4 regions of the Streptomyces sp. NPDC024698 genome follow, and region 3 is predicted to be linked to each of the others. Evidence: riboswitches for the same ligand, from Rfam matches in the RefSeq annotation. Region 3 holds a riboswitch; each other region holds the start of a gene.
What was found. A riboswitch is a leader RNA that binds a small molecule or an ion and turns the genes downstream of it on or off. The one in region 3 is predicted to bind cyclic di-AMP.
Positions count from the first base shown of each region.

Region 1 (4,573 bases), on a different contig from region 3:
GCTGCTGACCTGGCTCGTCGTCTGGACCCGGCAGCGCGAACTGCGGACCGTCCGTAGCGAACTGCCGGTGTACACGGCGGCCGGCTGGCTGGGCGCGGCCGAACCCTGGGTGCTCGGCTCGATGCGGGCACGGCAGATCGCCCGCGAGTACGCGGGTCATCACTTCGGGAAGAGTGCCGCGCGTTCGGTGGCGGAGTACGAGGCGTACGCGACCTCGCTGGCGTTCCTGCGGCACCGGGGGCGCCGGGGCCGGGCGGGCGCCGACTTCGTCGTACGGGAGCGCGAGTTGCTCGAAGAGCTGTGGCGCCGCCGGGATCTCGCCCGTCCGGCGCTCGCCTACGCGGCCCGCCTCACGGCACCGCTGCCCGCGCCACCGCCCTGGCCGGCCCCGGGGTACGGGTACACCGCACCGCCCGCGCAGCCCCGCGTTCCGCCCGCGCATCCGTACGGCCCGCCGGCGCAGGCCTCCGCGCCGGCCCCGTACCCCGTGTACAACCCGTACCGCTTCTAGGCCGACGCCCGCGACAGACGGGTCAGGTCCTCGTCCGTCAGGGTCAGGTCCGCGACGCCCAGCAGGGCAGGAAGCTGTTCGACCGTGCGGGCGGAGGCGATCGGCGCGGCGACCGTCGGCTGTGCGGCCAGCCAGGCGAGCGCGACCGTCGGGACGGCGACGCCGTGGGCCCCGGCGACCTCGTCGAGGGCGGCGAGGACCCTGGGTCCGCGGTCGGTGCCGAGGTGCTTGGCCGCGCCGGCCGCCCGCGCCGAGTCGACCTCCGTGCCGGGGCGGTACTTGCCGGTGAGGAACCCCGCGGCGAGCGCGAAGTACGGGACGGCCGCCAGACCCGCCTGGGAGGCGACGTCCAGCAGGGCCCCCTCGTAGGTGTCGCGCGAGACGAGGTTGTAGTGCGGCTGGAGCGCGACATAGCGGGCGAGACCCTCGCGGTCGGAGAACTCCAGGGACTCCCGCAGCCGCTCGGGCGAGATGTTGGAGGCGGCGATGTGCCGCACCTTGCCGGCCCTCACCAACTCGTCGAGGGCGCCGATGATCTCTTCGACCGGCACTTCGGTCTTGTCGAAGTGCGTGTAGTAGAGGTCGATGTGGTCGGTGCCCAGGCGGCGCAGCGAGGCGTCGGCCGCGGCCTTGATGTTGGCACCGGACAGCCCCTGGAAGGCGGGGTGCTGGCTGACCTTGGTGGCGACCACGATGTCCTCGCGGTTGCCGCGGGACTTCAGCCACTTGCCGATGATGGTCTCGGACTCGCCGCCCTCGTTGCCCTCGATCCACACCGAGTAGGAGTCGGCCGTGTCGAGGAAGTTGCCGCCGGCGGCCGCGTAGGCGTCGAGCACGGCGAAGGAACGGGTCTCGTCGGCCGTCCAGCCGAAGACGTTGCCCCCGAGGGAGAGCGGGAAGACCTCGAGGTCGGACGAACCGAGCTTGCGAAGAGAAGTCATGTACGACGTCAACACCCGCACCGGATGGATGTATTCCGCAATCACCTCGGGGAGGCCGGGGTGTGCGCGGGTGCCGGTGCCCGTCCGACCGGCAGTCCTGACGCGGGGGGGGCCGTCAGGACCACCGGGGATCAGGGGTTGAGGCCCTTGCTCTGGAGCCAGGCCATCGGGTCGATGCCGGTCGCGGCGCCGCCGGGGTGCACTTCGAGGTGCAGGTGCGGCCCGGTGACGTTGCCCGTCGCGCCGACCCGTCCGATGACATCGCCGGTGGCGACCTTCTGGCCCACGCTGACGCCGATGGAGGACTGGTGGCAGAACCACAGCTCCGTACCGTCGTCGAGGGTGAGGATCGTGCGGTAGCCGTACGAGCCGGCCCAGCCGGCCTCGGTGACGGTGCCGCTGTGGATCGCCTTGATGAGCGTGCCGGTGGGTGCCGCGAAGTCGAGTCCGGTGTGGTACCCGGAGGACCACATCGAGCCGGCCTCGCCGAAGCGCGAGGTCAGGGTGTACGAGGAGGTCGGCAGCGAGTAGCTCTTGGCGAGTTCGGCGAGGCGCTCCTTCTCGGCCTTCGCCTTGGCCGCCTCCTCCGCCTTCTTCTTCGCGGCGGCGGCCTTGGTCTCGGCCTCGTCCTGCTGCTTGGCGGCGGCCGCGACGGCCTTCTTCGCGGCGGTGTTCTGGGCGGCCTGCTGCGAGACGGTGTCGGCGCGGTTCTGCTGCGACTTGGCCTGCTGCATGATGCGGTCGCGCAGCGCCTCACCGGCGTCGGTGGCGCCGTGGGCCGCGTCGGCGCTGGTCAGGCCCGCGCTGGTGAGCGGGGTCGTGGAGCCCTTGGGAGTGCTGGATCCGCCGTCCGATATCAGGGCCTTGGCCGACGCGGTGACCGACGACAGGTCGGGCAGCGAGATCGAGACGGGCGCCTTGCCCGGGGCCGCGCTGGCGATGCCGCCGCCGCCGACGGCGGCGATGACGCCGACGCCGAGAACCGTGGAGCTGCGGGCGAGTCCTCCGCCGCGCTGCTTGCCCGTGCGGTGCCGGCCGCGGACGGGAGCGACGGAATCCGCGGTGGGATTCCACTCCTCCCAGGTTTCCTCGTCCTTGCCATAGCCGAAGGTGTGGGTTTCGTTCGGCGCGAACGGGGTTGGCTGAGCGGGCCGGTTGGACGCCACGTGGGCGCACTCCTTTCCTTCCATGCCGCCTACCGGGTTAGCTGACGGGTTCGGAGCAGGAAGGTCTCCTACGGGCGTACTGCCACCGTGCTGACACGGCGGGTTACGCTCGATTCACCCCACGATGTGGGTCCCCGGTTCCCTTGCGGGATTCGGCGCGTGCGCACGGAGCCACCTCTTGTGACGGCTGTTACGGCCGCGCTGCGTTATCGAACGTTAATAGACCCGGCTACTGAATTCCAAGCTGTTCTGACTGATCCTTAACGCCTCTTGGCCTGGACTTTGGGGTCATGAGCGATGAAAAACGGGCGAGTTGGCCTCGCGCCGCCGGCCCACGTCACGAGCGGCGGACGGCGAGCAGCGCCAGATCGTCCGTCAGCGCGCCGCCCGTGTGCCGACGGGCCGCCTCGATCAGGGCGGCCAGCAGCGCGTCGGGGCCGGGGAAGACCCGTCCGGCCAGCCAGGCGACAGGATCGTAGAAGTCGCCGCGCGGATCGCGGGCCTCGGAGAGTCCGTCGGTGTGCAGGAGCAGTGTCGCCCCGCGCGGAAAACGGTCCTGCACCGTCGGGGCGTACGGGTCGCCCAGCTCGCTCATCCCGAGCGGCAGCGCGAACGCCTCGGCGGAGAGGATGACGAGCGTGCCGTCCGCGCGCAGCAGCAGGGGCGGCGGATGGCCCCGGTTGACGACGCGTACGACGCCCTCGCCGTGCGGGATCTCGGCGAGGACCGCGGTGGTGAACCCCTCGGCCTTCTCGACGCTGTCGCGCCGGGAGCCCGCGCGGGTCAGTGCCCGCTCCAGGCGCCGTGCGACGCCCTCCAGGGTCCTCTCCTGCTCGGCCGCCTCCCGGAACGCGCCGACCACCGTCGCCACGGCGGCCACCGCGGTCATCCCCTTCCCGCGGACGTCCCCGACGACCAGCCGTACGCCGTGCGGGGAGTCCTGCACCGCGTACAGGTCGCCGCCGATGAACGCGTCCTCCTGCGCCGCCTCGTAGCGGGCTGCGACGTCGAGTCCCGCGATCCGGGCATCGGGCTCGGGCAGCACGGCGCGCTGCGCGAACTCGGCGATCTCCCGGACCGAGGCGAGCCGTTCGTCGCCGCGCCGGACCACGATGTTGATGAGGACGGCCAGGACGGCGGCCGTGGTCACGGTGACCACCTCGGTGACGGCGTCGACGTGCAGGACGATGCCGAGCACGAAGTGGACCGCGAGCACCGCGCCGACGGCGAGGGCACCGGCGAGAACGGTGCCGCGCAGCGAGGAGAGGGGGGCGGCGACCAGGGGCGCGGCCGTGAAGAAGGGCGCCGCGGTGAACGCGGCCGGGGTGAAGTAGTCGTAGACGATCCCGGAGGCGACGAGCAGCACGGGCAGGGCCCGGACGAAGGCGCGGGCGCGCACGAGCCTGCGGGGCCGCGCTCCCGCCGGTGAGCTGGTCCCCGGCCGCCGGCCCTCGGGGGACGGCCGGCCGGCCCGGTCGTCGCGTTGTCCGGTCCGCCGCTCACCTCCTGGCTGCCCCACGCGTCCAGCAGAACCGGTGCGGTGGCGGCGGGCGACCGGTGTGGCCCGACCGGGGGAGGACCGCGCCCGCCGACGAGAAGAGGAACCAACGGAAGAGGAACCGGTGGAAGGGGGACCGGCGAAAAGAGGGACCGGGGGAAAGTGGAACCGGTCGGGGCAGGTGCCGGAGCGCACATGCCAAAGGCCGGAACTCGTGAATCCGAGTTCCGGCCTCTGGTCTTCAGTAGCGGGGACAGGATTTGAACCTGCGACCTCTGGGTTATGAGCCCAGCGAGCTACCGAGCTGCTCCACCCCGCGTCGTTGAAACCAGTGTACGCCATCCGCGGGACCCGAAGCACACGCGTTCAACCGAGCCCCTCCGGTGACGCCGGTGCGCGGCTCCAGGGCCCGCCCGAGGAGCCCTGGAGCCTGTAGGACGACCTCTAGTGACCTGAG
Region 1 is NZ_JBVHLK010000041.1:21,355-25,927, forward strand. Features, by position in the region: gene ACZ4AA_RS37550 (PrsW family intramembrane metalloprotease) at 1-511, shown strand, start outside; gene ACZ4AA_RS37555 (aldo/keto reductase) at 508-1,452, opposite strand; gene ACZ4AA_RS37560 (M23 family metallopeptidase) at 1,584-2,618, opposite strand; cyclic di-AMP (ydaO/yuaA leader) riboswitch at 2,630-2,786, opposite strand; gene ACZ4AA_RS37565 (PP2C family protein-serine/threonine phosphatase) at 2,956-4,137, opposite strand; tRNA gene ACZ4AA_RS37570 (tRNA-Met) at 4,362-4,435, opposite strand.
Region 1: it holds a riboswitch for cyclic di-AMP, as region 3 does, so the genes downstream of both, ACZ4AA_RS37560 (M23 family metallopeptidase) here and ACZ4AA_RS15135 (M23 family metallopeptidase) in region 3, are expected to answer to the same signal.

Region 2 (4,573 bases), on a different contig from region 3:
GAGCCGAGCGAGCGGGCGGCGGCGCCCGCGTCGAGCACGTGGTCGCCGAGCCGTACGCCGACGCGTCGCTCGGGGTCGCCGGCCGGGTCGGTCAGGGAGAACACGCCGTACGGCAGGTTGTGCGGGCCGAAGGGATCGCCCTCGGGGACATCGAAGGGGGGCATCGGTTGGTGCCTCGCTTTCGGATTCGTACTCGCCATGTGATCCATGCGTTCCACGCACTTCATGTGGTCGGGGCACACGTTACGGGGGAGGGCCCCTGCTGTGGCAGGGCCTAAAGAGTGCGCAATGTCCGAATTGGCCGTGTCGGGTGCGGTGATTGCGGCTTGGCGCGGCTCGGTTCATCGCCTGGAGTGCCCCTCGCGGGCCGCCGTGACAGGCCCTCGCGGGGCACCGCCGTGAGGGGCGTCGTCGGGCTTCGCCGGGTTCCCTCCAGCGGGTCGCCGGGTTCCTCGGGCGGGCTTCGGCGGGTTCCCTCGGGCGGGCTTCGTCGGAATTCTTCCCGGGCTTCCCTTGGCGTCGGCCTGGGTGCCGGCTTCGCGCCGAGCGGGCACCCCAGGGGCCAACGACGCGCTGGGATGCGTGGCGGAGCTCGTGTCCGTCACACGATCCGGCATTGCTCCGGATCGCTAATTCGGCTGTAGCGAAGGCATGTTGAGAGGAGGGCGATGCTGTTTGCCTTGTATCCAGCGGGTGTTGGGGCGTTGTGGTCGGTCGTGTTCGGGAAAGTCGGTGTGGGCGGAAGCGGACCCTGGGTGATCCGAATCGGTCGCAACGCGCTTACCGCCGTGCGGTGAACGGCGTTGCAGACGGGATACCGGACGTCGTCCGGTTCACGCCGGGCCGATGAGTCGTGGGATCCGTATTCTTCGGATCATGGCCGCTCCGACTGCATATTCACTCATCGCCACTGACCTGGACGGAACGCTGCTGCGCGGCGACGACACACTCTCCGACCGGTCACGCGCCGCGTTGGCGAAAGTGACCCGGGCAGGTGCCCGGCATCTCGTGGTCACGGGCCGACCCGCGCCGCGCGTGCGACCGTTTCTCGATGAACTCGGCGGTGAGGGACTGGCGGTGTGCGGACAGGGGGCGCAGCTCTACGACGCCGCCACGGACCGCATGCTCTGGTCGGTGACCCTGGAGAGAGAGCTGGCGGAGACGGCGCTCGGCAAGATCGAGGCGGAGGTCGGGATGCTGTACGCGGCGGTCGACCAGGACGGCGTGGACGGCCTGACGCTCATCGAGCCGGGGTACGTCATGCCGCATCCGACGCTGCCGGCGGTGCGGGTGCCGCGCCGGGACGACCTCTGGGCCGAGCCGATCAGCAAGGTGTTGCTCCGCCATCCCTCGTTGTCCGACGACGAGTTGGCGTCGGCGGCACGGCAAGTGGTCGGTTCGCTGGCGACGGTGACCATGTCGGGGCCCGGCACCGTCGAACTCCAGCCATGCGGGGTGACCAAGGCGACGGGGCTCGCTCTCGCCGCGGCGCACCTCGGACTCAGCCCGTGCGGGACGCTCGCGTTCGGGGACATGCCCAATGACATCCCCATGTTCGACTGGGCGGCCCGGGGTGTGGCGATGGCCAACGCCCATCCGGAACTGAAGGCGGTGGCCGACGAGGTCACGCTGTCGAACGAGGACGACGGGATCGCGGTGGTGCTGGAGCGCCTCTTCGGCTTCTGACCGCGACCGGCGTGACCGTGACGGGAGCGAGAGCGCTCTCGCCCGCAACGCACCCGCACCCGTCGACGGTCCGAGAAGGAGCCGTGGGCGGGTGCGGGGGAAGTGCGAGGGTGCGGGGTGGATCAGTAGGCGCCGTTGACGTTGTCGATGGAGCCGTAGGTCTTGGCCGCGTAGTTGCAGGCGGCGGTGATGTTCGCGACCGGGTCGTAGATGTTCATCGACGTGCCGGCGACGTGGTACGCCTGGAAGGTGGGGTCGATGACCTGGAGCAGACCCTTGGAGGGGATGCCCGCGGCGGCGTTGGAGTCCCAGTTGTTGATGGCGTTGGGGTTGCCGGAGGACTCACGGATCACGTTGCGATAGATGCCGTCGTAGCTGCCGGGGATGCCCGCCTTGGCCATGACGTCGAGGGATTCCTTGATCCAGCCGTCGAGGTTGTTGCTGTAGGTCTTGGCGGAGGCCTGGGTGACCTTGGCCGTGGCCGTCGTGGTCTTGGCGACGGCGGAGGTCGCGTTCGCCGTGGTGCGGACGGTCGTCGAGCCCAGCGACTTCGTACCGACGGTCAGCTTCAGGCCCGGGCGGATCAGGGCGGGGTTGTCGCCGATGACCGCGCGGTTCGCCGCGTACAGCTTCTTCCAGCCACCGCTCTTGGGGTACTTCTGCGCCACCTTGGACAGGGTGTCGCCGGCGACGACCTTGTAGGTGACGAGCTGCACGTTGGGGACCACCGCGGTGTGGGCCGTCTTCGCGATCTGGGGGGCCTGCGCCGGGGTGGCGGCGCTGGCGCCGGTCGCGCTCACGAGCGGGAGGGCGAGGGCGATGCCACCCGTTCCGGCGGCGATCATGCCGCGGGTGATGACGTTGGCCTTCTTGCTGCGGTGCTTGCCTCGTACGGGCATGACGAATGTCCTCTCCGACGCCTGCGAGGTGAGCTGTCGGGTTCGGGCGGGAGATGCCCGGCCGCGCTGTAGGCACGGCTTCACCCCAAGCCGGTCCGGTATGTCCGGATCGGCGGCTTACCTGTGGTTCCCCCGCTCCTGCCGTGCGTGGGTCGATGGGTTTCCGGGCGGCGGCAGGATTCGGCGATCCGCCCGGGGTCGACCAGAACGTATGCGAGAGCACATGTCCGAAACAAGACGAGATTTGACCGCGAAGATCGCTTTCTCCTGGTTAAGGGCAGGGTAAAAAGTCCGATTGTGCCGGAATTGGATCCTCAACTTGCCTTTGGCGAAGGGGTTGAGTCGAGCGGGTCGCGAGGTGGCGGCCCGACGTGCCGGTGACTCAACTCACGAGACCAAAGGTCATCAACGCGGCATGAGGGGTAATTCGGGCATCACGCTCGCGCCGGCGGGCGCCGCCGGACCCTCCCGGGGGCGCCGAGTGCCCCCTTGCGGGAGGGGAATTGTGGCGTGGGCCACGTCGGGACGGATGGGTCCGCCCCGGTGCGAGGTGGGAGGCGAGAGGCGGGATGGGGGATGCAGGATGGGGGTGCGGGGCGTGAGCGAGCCTAGTTCGGGCGGAGGCGGGGTGAAGTGCCGCTCGTGGCAACGGTGTTCGGCGTACGAGGGGGAGTGCGGGCAAGGCGTGGACGAGGCGGGGGCGGTGTGCCGGGCGGGATGCGGGGCAAGGTGCAGGCGGGATGCGGTGCGGTGAACTCCCCTGCTCCGCAAGCCTCTTGCCCCGCGAGTCGCCTGCCCCGCGAGCCCACTCGTGGGCGTCCTGCCCTGAGGCCCTCTCCCCCGGACCCCCTCCGCGAGCTACCTGCTCCGAGCGCCCCTCTGTGAGCCGCCTGCTCTGCGAGTCGCCTTCGTGAGCCCTCTGCTCCAAGAGCCCCTGCCTCGCAGGCCCCCTCCCTCTCCCCCTCCCGCAAGCTCCCTGGGGCCTGTGCCCTGTCAGTCGGAGGTGCGGGGGATCCTCTTCTCCCAGGTCCGGTGGAAGACGACCTCGTCACCGGCCTTGCAGACGAGTTCGTCGGTCGTGATGAAGTCCCGCGCGTCGCAGCTCATGGCGGAGACGGTCTCGACACGGGCGTCCCACGGCAGGTCGGGGCGGTGCAGCCGGATCGACCAGGTCGAGCGAGCGAGCGCGGACAGCGGGTCCGACGTCTCGATCGTGTACGTCTCCCGCCCCTCCTCCGTGCATTCGAGGCCGTCGGGATACACGCGCGTGCCGCCGTGGCCCGGGGTCACCTCCAGGCGCCAGGTCTCCGCGGCCACGTCGCGCAGCACCAGGCGCCGCGGCCGGGGCTCGTCCAGGGTCGCGGAGACGGTCACCCCGAGGGGCTCGGACTCCTCGGGCTCGCCGAAGGTGATCGAGGGGTCCGACTCCCTTGTCCGTACGGGGAGTTCGAGGACGCTGCCGATCGGCTCCAGGGTGAATCCCGCCTCCGAGCCCGGCTCGGGCCAGATCCAGGGCCAGTAGGCGGAGGAGACGCCCAGCCGGATGCGGTGGCCGGCCGGGAACGCGTAGCCGATGGCGCCCAGGTCGAACACCACGTGCTCCGTGCCGCCAGGACTCCAGGGAACCGCCTGGCCGGGCCCCCGGCGCGCCGACAGATTCAGGGCGCCCCGGGTGACGAGCGTGGACGCCCCGTCCGGCGCCACGTCGCACAGCCGGGCGATCACCTGACCCCTGGGCACCATGGAGGTCAGCCGCAGAGTGACCCGGGGGCGGCCCAGCAGCCAGGTCTCCTCCGGCACCTCGAACTCGAAACAGGCCGACCGGGCGTCCTCCTCCCGCTGGTCCGGCGGCAGGTCGGCGTCGTCGCCGAACGGGAAGGGGCGGCCCGCGTCGACCCCCGTGTGCTGTGGGGACCGCACCGGCACCGGGGTGCCCTGGAGCGCGTACGCGACCGGGGTCACCGAGGGTGAGGGCCAGGCGGGGTCGC
Region 2 is NZ_JBVHLK010000022.1:29,665-34,237, reverse strand. Features, by position in the region: gene fahA (fumarylacetoacetase) at 1-164, opposite strand, end outside; gene ACZ4AA_RS31990 (HAD family hydrolase) at 877-1,686, shown strand; gene ACZ4AA_RS31985 (transglycosylase SLT domain-containing protein) at 1,809-2,585, opposite strand; cyclic di-AMP (ydaO/yuaA leader) riboswitch at 2,589-2,749, opposite strand; gene ACZ4AA_RS31980 (CocE/NonD family hydrolase) at 3,579-4,573, opposite strand, start outside.
Region 2: it holds a riboswitch for cyclic di-AMP, as region 3 does, so the genes downstream of both, ACZ4AA_RS31985 (transglycosylase SLT domain-containing protein) here and ACZ4AA_RS15135 (M23 family metallopeptidase) in region 3, are expected to answer to the same signal.

Region 3 (4,573 bases):
TGATGGGCCTGACGCGCGCGGTGCCGCCGTCGCGCAGCACCACGTCGGCCTCCCAGTGGGCTGGGTACTCGTGCCGGTCCGACGAGGTCTGCATGGGCCCCAGAGTACGGCTCGCGTACGACAACGGCGCGAGGCAGTCTGAGGGTGACGGGCGCCCGGGCGGGCCTGTGCGTGTCGGCGAGGTCCCGGCCTCCCGGCGGCGCCCGGCACGCTCCGGAACCGACCCGCCCGGCACGCCTCGGAACCGGCACCGCGGCGGGTTGGGACCCGGGACCGTCCGGGCATGCCTCACGATATGGAACACTGGTCTAGACAACCCTGAACCCCCGAAGGGCAGCATCACATGGCTGAGCGCCGCGTCAACGTCGGCTGGACGGAGGGCCTCCACGCCCGCCCCGCCTCCATCTTCGTCCGGGCCACCACGGCCTCCGGTATCCCCGTGACGATCGCCAAGGCCGACGGCGCCCCCGTCAACGCGGCCTCCATGCTCGCGGTCCTCGGGCTCGGCGCCCAGGGCGGCGAGGAGATCGTCCTCGCGTCGGACTCCGAGGGCGCGGACACCGCCCTCGACCGTCTGGCGAAGCTGGTCGCCGAGGGGCTCGACGAGCTCCCCGAGACCGTCTGAGCCGCCCGACGGGCAGCAGGACACACGGCTGGGCCGCGCTCCCTTCACCGGGTGGCGCGGCTCAGCCGTTTTCCGTACCCCGCGCGGAAATCATCCGGGAACCCCGCACGGCCCTCGCGCCGCTGCCGCCGTAATGGCGTGCACGATAATTCCGGACACATGAATAAAAGGGCATCAGAAATGAGCCCCCACGGAATATCCCTCTTTGTATACGGCGCCCGTGTTAATGACGCAGGCCCGTCACGTTTACGGGATGTTGCGAACTCCTCACACGGTCCGGCCGTTCGGCGCCGGGAAACCGGAGCCGGTGCGCGGCCGTGGCGCGCTCGGTGTGCAGGGCCGTGATCGCGCGGGCCCGCTCGCTGTCGCCGCGGGCCACCGCGTCCACGATGCCGCCGTGCTCCGCCCAGGACTCCGCGGGGTCGGCCGGCGCGTCCACCGAGTACATCCAGGCGATCTTGTGGCGCAGCTGGGCGAGCGTGGACGTCAGCGCGGAACTGCCGGAGGCCTGCGCGAGCGTCTCGTGGAACCAGCCGCCCAGTGAGCGCAGATCCTCGCTGTTGCCCCGCCTGGAACGCTCCTGCCCCAGCCTGACCAGGCCGCGCAGCACCTTGAGGTGGGCCTCCGTACGCCGCTGGGCCGCCCTCGCGGCACCCAGCGGCTCCAGCAGCATGCGCATCTCCAGGAGGTCCGCGGCCTCCAGCTCGGTGGGCTCCGCGACACAGGCCCCCGCGTGCCGGCGGGTGACCACGAAGCCCTCGGCCTCCAGGGTGCGCAGCGCCTCGCGCACGGGGACGCGCGAGACGCCGTAGCGCCGCGCCAGCAGTTCCTCGGTGAGGCGGCCGCCGCGCTCGTAGACACCCGCGACGATGTCGTCACGGATCGCCGTGCACACCGAGTGCGCCGGAATACGCATGACGGACCTCCGCTTTAATCCCCGTGAAACGCCGTCGATTGACGCTTCTTCAGTGACTCTATTGCAGGAGGCGTGAATTTCCGATGGCATGCCTGAACCCATGGATATTTTTTGGACAGACGGCATCCGGAAACGACGATGCCCCGGCTCGGTGAACCGGGGCATCGAAAGCGGTGAAGAAGCCGCGAAGCGGTCGTCAGACGTTGACGCCGTGCGAGCGCAGGTAGGCGACGGGGTCCATGTCCGAGCCGTACTCGGCGGTCGTACGGGCCTCGAAGTGGAGGTGCGGTCCCGTGGTGTTGCCGGTGTCCCCGGAGAGACCGATCTGCTGGCCCGGGGTGACCGCCTGCCCCACGGACACGCCGATGGACGACAGGTGGCCGTACATGGTGTACGTGCCGTCATGCATCTTGATCACGACTTGATTGCCGTAGGCGCCGCCCCAGCCGGCCGTGACGACCGTGCCGGAGCCGACGGCGTGGACCGAGGTGCCGGACGCGGCGTGGAAGTCGACCCCGGTGTGGCTGCCGGAGGACCAGAGGCTGCTGCTCGCCTTGTAGCCGGTGGAGACGTACGAACCGGTGATCGGCAGGACGAACGTGTTCAGGCGCTTGCGCTCGGCCTCGCGGGCGGCGCGCTCCTTCGCCTGGCGGAGCTGCGCGGCCTGGGCGGCGGCCTGCTTGCGTGCCGTCTGCTCGGCCTGCTTGCGCGCGGCGGCCTCGTCGGCGGCGCGCTGCTGTGCGAAGGCCTGGGCGTCGATCTGGTCGGCGACGGCGTCGTTCAGGGTGACGGTCTGGGTCAGCCCGGTCTGCTCGACGGAGGCCTCCGCGGCGAACGCGGGAGCGGCCAGGGTTCCGATCACACCGGTGGTGGTGAGCGCCGCGACCCCGACGGCGGTCGTGGTGGTGCTGTGCACCCGGCTGCTCGTACGACGATGCTTGCCGGTGCCACAGGTGAACGCCATGTAGGGGCTGATCCTTTCCTTCCCTCTCGCCTACCGGGTTAGCTGACGGGTTCGGAGCAGGAAGGTCTCCTACGGACCCCCTCAGGAGAGGGCGTCCGATTCACCCCAGGGACTGCGTATGGGTCCCCGGCTCCCCTGACTCGCGTCATGGAGGACTCGGCGATGACTGTCCGGTGCCGCGGGCGCGGCGCACTGCATGACGAACAGTCGCACCGACGCTAGACGGGGCCTCATTCGAACAACAAACGGATCACGATTTTTGTAACGCATGCCACAGGGCAGAAGGGGTAACCCCCGCACGAATACGGACATCTTGGGGGCTGCACCCGTAAACAGGAGGGCCCTGACGGCTCTTCAGCCGTCAGGGCCCTCCTGGGTCGCACGGGTTCTACTCGGCCGCCACCACGGTGACTTCACCGATCCCGAGGGCCCTGACCGGCTCCGCGATCTGCGCCGCGTCGCCCACCAGGACGGTCACCAGACGGTCCGTCGGGAAGGCGCTCACCGCCGCCGCGGTGGCCTCCACGGTGCCGGTGGCGGCCAGTTGACGGTAGAGCGTCGACTGGTAGTCGTCCGGCAGGTGCTGTTCGACCTGGTCCGCGAGCGTGCTCGCGACGGCCGCCGCCGTCTCGAACTTGAGGGGCGCGACGCCCACCAGGTTCTGCACGGCGACATCGCGCTCCGTGTCGGTCAGCCCCTCGGCCGCGAGCGTGCGCAGCACCTTCCACAGGTCGTCGAGCGCCGGACCGGTGTTGGGGGTGTCGACCGAGCCGCTGATGGCGAGCATCGCGGCGCCCGTGCCGTCCGGCGCGGAGCGCAGGACCTGCCCGAACGCCCGCACACCGTAGGTGTAGCCCTTCTCCTCGCGCAGGACGCGGTCCAGGCGCGAGGTGAGGGTGCCGCCGAGGCAGTAGGTGCCCAGGACCTGGGCGGGCCACACGCGGTCGTGCCGGTCGGAGCCGACCCGGCCGATGAGCAGCTGCGTCTGGACCGCGCCGGGGCGGTCGACGACGATCACGCGGCCGGTGTCGTCGGCGGTCACCGGCGGCACGGGAAGCGGCTCGGCGGACGAGCCGGTCCAGGAGCCGAGCGTGTCGGCGAGCAGCTCGTCGAGATCGATCCCGGTCAGGTCGCCCACGACGACGGCGGTGGCCGTCGCGGGGCGCACGTGCTTCTCGTAGAAGGCACGCACGGCCGACGAGTCGATGTTCCGGACGGTCTCCTCGCTGCCCTGGCGCGGGCGCGCCATGCGCGCGCTCGCCGGGAACAGCTCCTTGGAGAGCTCCTTGGCCGCACGACGGGCCGGATTCGCCGTTTCGTGCGGGATCTCGTCCAGGCGGTTGGTCACCAGTCGCTCGACCTCGCTGTCCGCGAACGCGGGGGCCCGCAGGGCGTCGGCGAGCAGGCCGAGGGCCTTGCCCAGGCGCGAGACGGGCACTTCGAGCGACAGGCGTACGCCGGGGTGGTCGGCGTGCGCGTCGAGTGTGGCGCCGCAGCGCTCCAGCTCGGCGGCGAAGTCCTCGGCCGAGTGCTTGTCGGTGCCCTCGGAGAAGGCGCGCGCCATGATCGTGGCGATGCCGTCCAGGCCAGCGGGCTCGGCGTCCAGCGGCGCGGCCAGGATCACCTCGACGGCGACGACCTGCTGTCCGGGGCGGTGGCAGCGCAGCACGGTCAGACCGTTGTCCAGGGTGCCACGCTCGGGAGCGGGGAACGCCCAGGGCTTGGGCTGTCCGGCCTGGGGGCGTGGGTGGAAGTCCATGGTGGCGAGCTGGGTCACTTCGCCGCCTCCTCGTCGGTCTCGTCGGCGGAGTCGGCCGCGTCGGCGGCCTCGGCGGTGGTCGGTTCGTAGACGAGCACCGCGCGGTTGTCGGGGCGCAGGCGGGCCTTGGCGGCCTCCCGGACCTCGTCCGCCGTGACGTCGAGGACGCGCTGTACGGCGGTCAGGGCGAGCTGCGGGTCACCGAACAGGACGGCGTAGCGGCACAGTTCGTCGGCGCGGCCCGCGACGGTGCCGAGTCGGTCGAGCCATTCGCGCTCCAACTGGGCCTGGGCGCGCTCCATCTCCCCG
Region 3 is NZ_JBVHLK010000005.1:404,049-408,621, forward strand. Features, by position in the region: gene ACZ4AA_RS15120 (bifunctional acetate--CoA ligase family protein/GNAT family N-acetyltransferase) at 1-94, opposite strand, end outside; gene ACZ4AA_RS15125 (HPr family phosphocarrier protein) at 344-625, shown strand; gene ACZ4AA_RS15130 (GntR family transcriptional regulator) at 849-1,541, opposite strand; gene ACZ4AA_RS15135 (M23 family metallopeptidase) at 1,738-2,505, opposite strand; cyclic di-AMP (ydaO/yuaA leader) riboswitch at 2,518-2,677, opposite strand; gene ACZ4AA_RS15140 (M16 family metallopeptidase) at 2,894-4,282, opposite strand; gene ACZ4AA_RS15145 (M16 family metallopeptidase) at 4,279-4,573, opposite strand, start outside.

Region 4 (4,573 bases), on a different contig from region 3:
GCCGCGCAGGTGCTTGAGCACGGGGACGTCACGGGTGTCGAAGCCGGTGGTCACCATCACGGTGCCCACGGCGGAGGTGAGGTCGGCGACCGCGCGCTCGAAACGCTCCGCGACCTCGTGGGGGTCGGTGCCGGGGCGGATGATGTCGTTGCCGCCGGCGCAGAACGAGACCAGGTCCGGGCCGAGTTCCTTGGCCTCCTGGAGCTGGGTCTCGATGATCTGGTCGAGCAGTTTGCCGCGCACCGCGAGATTGGTGTAGTCGAAATCGCCTTCGGGCCTGCGGTCCGCGAGAAGTACCGCGAACCGGTCCGCCCAGCCGACGAACGCCCCGTCGGGCCCAGGGTCGCCGACGCCCTCGGTGAAGCTGTCCCCCACCGCCACGTACGACCCGATCACTGATCTGTTGTCATCCTTCGAATCGTCTGCCACATCGAGCATGATTCACCTTTCGATGTGAGCTACGCGACCGTAGGGAAGAGTTGACGGGCGGTGAGATAAGCCACTCGCCAAGCATTGGTCAACTCCGGAATAAGGCCCGCATCAAGGATGTTGAAGCAGCGATCGCCCGGATGCCCCGCAAACCGGCGCCACGGACACCGGTGCCACGGACGCACCGGAGGCCGGACCCAGGGGATCTGGGGTCCGGCCTCCGGAGTTGGTCCTGCCGTCAGGAGCAGGAGGTGGGGGGTCAGCCCACGGCGACACCGTGCGAGCGCAGGTACGCCACCGGGTCGACGTCGGAGCCGTAGTCGGGCGTGGTGCGGATCTCGAAGTGCAGGTGCGGTCCGGTCACGTTGCCGGTCGCGCCGGAGAGACCGATCTGCTGGCCCTCGGTCACGGTCTGGCCCGCGGAGACGGACAGCGACGACATGTGGGCGTACTGGGAGTACTTGCCGTCGGCGTGCTGGATGACGACCTGGTTGCCGTAGGCGCCGCCCCAGCCCGCGGAGACGACGGTGCCCGCGGCGATGGACTTGATCGTGGTGCCGGTCGGGACCACGAAGTCCACGCCGGTGTGGTAGCCGCTGGACCACATGCTGCCGGGCACCTTGTAGCCGGTGCCGATGCTGGTGCTGTCGACCGGCAGGGTGTAGCCGGAGGAGGAGCTGGCGGACGCGGTGGTGGTCGCGGCCTTGTCGGCGGCCGGGGTCGCCTCGGACGTCGCCGGGGCCGATGTCCGGGTGGCCGTGTGGGCGGCGGAGGCGGCCCTGTGGCCGAGCGACAGCTTCAGACCGGGGTGGATCAGCGACGGGTCGCCGCCGATGGCGGAGCGGTTGTCGGAGTAGATCTTCTTCCAACCGCCGCTGACGTTCTGCTCGTCGGCGATCTTCGAGAGGTAGTCCCCGGACTTCACCGCGTACGTCTTCGTCGTGGCGGCCGTGGCGGCCTTCGCGGCGGGGGCGGCGGTGACGGCCTTCTCGACGTGCTGCGCGACGGTGGCCTGGGTCGCGGCGTGGGCTCCCGTGGCTCCCATCAGGGGCAGCGCGAGTGCGGCGCCACCGGTGCCGGCCGCGGCGATCGTGCGGGTGAAACGCAGGGACTTGGGACGGCGGTGCTTACCCTTCGCGGGCATGGCGAATTCCTCTCCGGCGCCTGCGGGGTGAGCTGTCGGGTGCGGGCTGGAGATGCCCGGTCGCGCTGCTGCGCGGCTGTACCCCTAGCCTGTTCCGGAAACCGGACCAGGCACGGAACCTGTGGGTCCCCCGCTCCTGCCATGTACGGGTGAGTGTGCGGAATTCCGGGCGGCGGCAGGATTGGGCGTCCGTCCGGATTGAGGCAGAACGTAAGCGACATGAGAGCGCGTCGACAACTATGTGCGGTTTCTGTGCGCTCGCCTTTCTTGATCCATGCGGAATTCGCCGTCACCCTCCGTGGAATGACGATCTTCCGGACATCTCAACCCGCCCGGAAAAGCGGGCGCGTTGAGAAAGGGGGACGGCAACGCATCGTCACGAATATGACCCTCCTCACGCGACTCGCCCCAGTGCGCCCTATTCCAGGGCCAGTTGCCATGAAGGTGTTTATTCGGACAGAACGGGCAGATAAGCCTTTCGCGGATATCCGGCACTTGCGAGCGCCTCTCTTGAATAGAGAGTCGAAACTCCATCGATTCGAACATGCATACGAAGACATAACTCATTGCCTGAGGAACCCATGTCGTATCGTCGAGAGCGCGAGCCGGTACAACTGCCGACGAGCGGCGCCGAGTCCAGCCCGGCGACGCCGGAGGCCGAACAGGAGGAGCCCCGTGACGCAGCAGATCCCGTCGACCGAGCCCGAACTCGGCGGAGTGCGCAACTTCCGCGACGTGGGTGGACTGCCCACCGTGGACGGCCGGCGCGTGCGCCACGGTCATCTGTTCCGCAGTGGGCACCTCGCGCACGCCACGGAGGAGGACGCCGCGTTCCTCTCCTCCCTGGGACTCCACACGATCTTCGACTTCCGCAACGCCGCCGACCAGAAGCTGGAGGGTCCGGACGTCGAACTGCCGGGCGTGCGGAACGTGAACCTCCCGCTGAGCGACCCGGCGGACGGCAGCGAGTTCTGGAAGATGGTCCGCGACGGCGACATCGACCAGCTGCGCGCGCTCCTCGGCGACGACAAGGGCGCGGACCGGATGATCGGCTCGTACCGCGCGATCATCCGGGAGCGCACGGCGGAGCACTCCCAGGTGCTGCACGCCCTGGCCGACGACAGCGTGCCCGCGCTGATGCACTGCGCCGCGGGCAAGGACCGCGCGGGACTGTCCATCGCGGTCACCCTGCTCGCCCTCGGCGTCGAGCGCGAGGCGATCGTGGCCGACTACCTGGAGTCGAACGCCGCGCACCGCCGCTACAAGGTGCACCGCACCAATACCTCGGCCGGCGCCTACTCCCCCGAGGTGATGGAACTGCTCAGCCCGCTGTTCGACGCGCGCGCCGAGTACCTGACGGCCGCGTTCGACACGATCGAGGAGACCTGGGGCGGTGTCGAGGCCTATCTGGAGCAGGGGCTGGGGCTGACCCCCCAGCTGCGGGAACGGCTGCGCGCGCGACTCCTGGACTGAGCCGCGCGCCGGGGCCGGGGCGCTACTGGTTCTGCGCGCCGAGCGTGAAGAGCAGGTAGATGAAGGCCGCGAACAGATGGCCGACGGCGACGTAGATGATCAGCCGCACCCACAGGGCGCGCGGGAACTTGTCCTCCATGGACCGGCGGGGTTCCGTGGGTTCGGTCATGACGTCTCTCCCGGGGTGGGGTGGCCCGCCGCCGGACCGAGGCACAGCGCGGCGACGGGGCTCTGAAGCAGGGTGTGTACGAAGAGGAGCTCGGCCCCGTCGCGTTCCGCGGCGGCGATGCGGTGCGGGGTCAGCGAGTCGAAGTGGGCGCTGTCTCCCGGCGCCAGGACGTGCGCGGTGTCCCCGAGCCGCAGGTCGAGCCGCCCCTGGAGGACGTACAGCCACTCCTCGCCCGGGTGGACGCGCACGATGTCGCCCTGCGAGCCGTACGGGACCCGCACCCGCAGCGCCTGCATGCCGCGGCCGGCGGAACCCGCCTGCCAGTAGGTCCAGCCGCCGGCCGGGGCCGGTTCCATGTCGGCGGCCCGGACGATCGCGTCACGATCGGGGACCGCCTCGCCGAGCAGCTCGGAGACCGTCGTACCGTAGACACGGGCGAGCGTGAGCAGCATCGGCAGCGAGGGCTGGCGCTGGCCGGTCTCCAGCCGGGAGAGGTGGGCGGGCGAGAGCCCGGCGGCGCGGGCCGCGGCCTCCAGCGTGAGGGAGGCGCCGCGGCGCAGGGCGCGGAGCCGGGGTGCCACGGCGTGCAGCTCGGCGGACGGCTCGTCGGCCGCCCCTGGATCGGCGGGGCTCATAGGACCATTGAGCCAAACAATTGCCCGCGAGGCAATTTTCTTGCCCGTGAGGCAAAAAGCTCGGCCGTACCCGCCGGCCGCCGTGCCGGCCCGTGGGTACGGCCGGGTCTCAGCGGTTGGCCACCGCCTGCTTCACCAGCGTCTTCCCGAAGTCCCACATCAGCCCACCGCCGCCGTGGGCGTCCTCCATCACGGCCGTGAAGGCCTCCACGAACCGGTCGACGTCCCGCTCGTCGATCACCAGCGGCGGGATCAGCTTGATCACCTCCAGGTGGTCGCCGGAGACCTGGGTGAGGATGCGGTGCCGCTGGAGCAGCGGTACGACGACCATCTGCGCGAACAGACCCTTGCGCGCGGCCTGGAGCATGGTCCAGCGGCTGCGCAGCTTCAGGGACGCCGGCCGGCCGAACTCGATGCCGATCATCAGCCCCCTCCCGCGCACCTCGCTGAGCAGCTCGTAGCGGTCGACCAGGGCCGCCAGCCGGGACTTCAGCAGTTCTCCGGTGATCCGCGCGTTGGCGACGATCTGCTCGTTCTCCATCACGGAGAGCACCGCGAGACCCGCCGCCATGGCCTGCGCGTTGGAGCCGAAGCTCGCCGAGTGCACGAGGACCCGGTCCATGGAGGAGTAGACCTTCTTGAAGATCCAGTCCTTCCCGAGGGTCGCGCCCACCGGCACATAGCCGCCGGAGAGCGCCTTGGCCACGCACACCAGGTCCGGTT
Region 4 is NZ_JBVHLK010000013.1:3,370-7,942, reverse strand. Features, by position in the region: gene ACZ4AA_RS25615 (SGNH/GDSL hydrolase family protein) at 1-396, opposite strand, end outside; gene ACZ4AA_RS25610 (M23 family metallopeptidase) at 689-1,573, opposite strand; cyclic di-AMP (ydaO/yuaA leader) riboswitch at 1,578-1,735, opposite strand; gene ACZ4AA_RS25605 (tyrosine-protein phosphatase) at 2,249-3,046, shown strand; gene ACZ4AA_RS25600 (DUF6126 family protein) at 3,069-3,185, opposite strand; gene ACZ4AA_RS25595 (helix-turn-helix domain-containing protein) at 3,212-3,850, opposite strand; gene ACZ4AA_RS25590 (aspartate aminotransferase family protein) at 3,960-4,573, opposite strand, start outside.
Region 4: it holds a riboswitch for cyclic di-AMP, as region 3 does, so the genes downstream of both, ACZ4AA_RS25610 (M23 family metallopeptidase) here and ACZ4AA_RS15135 (M23 family metallopeptidase) in region 3, are expected to answer to the same signal.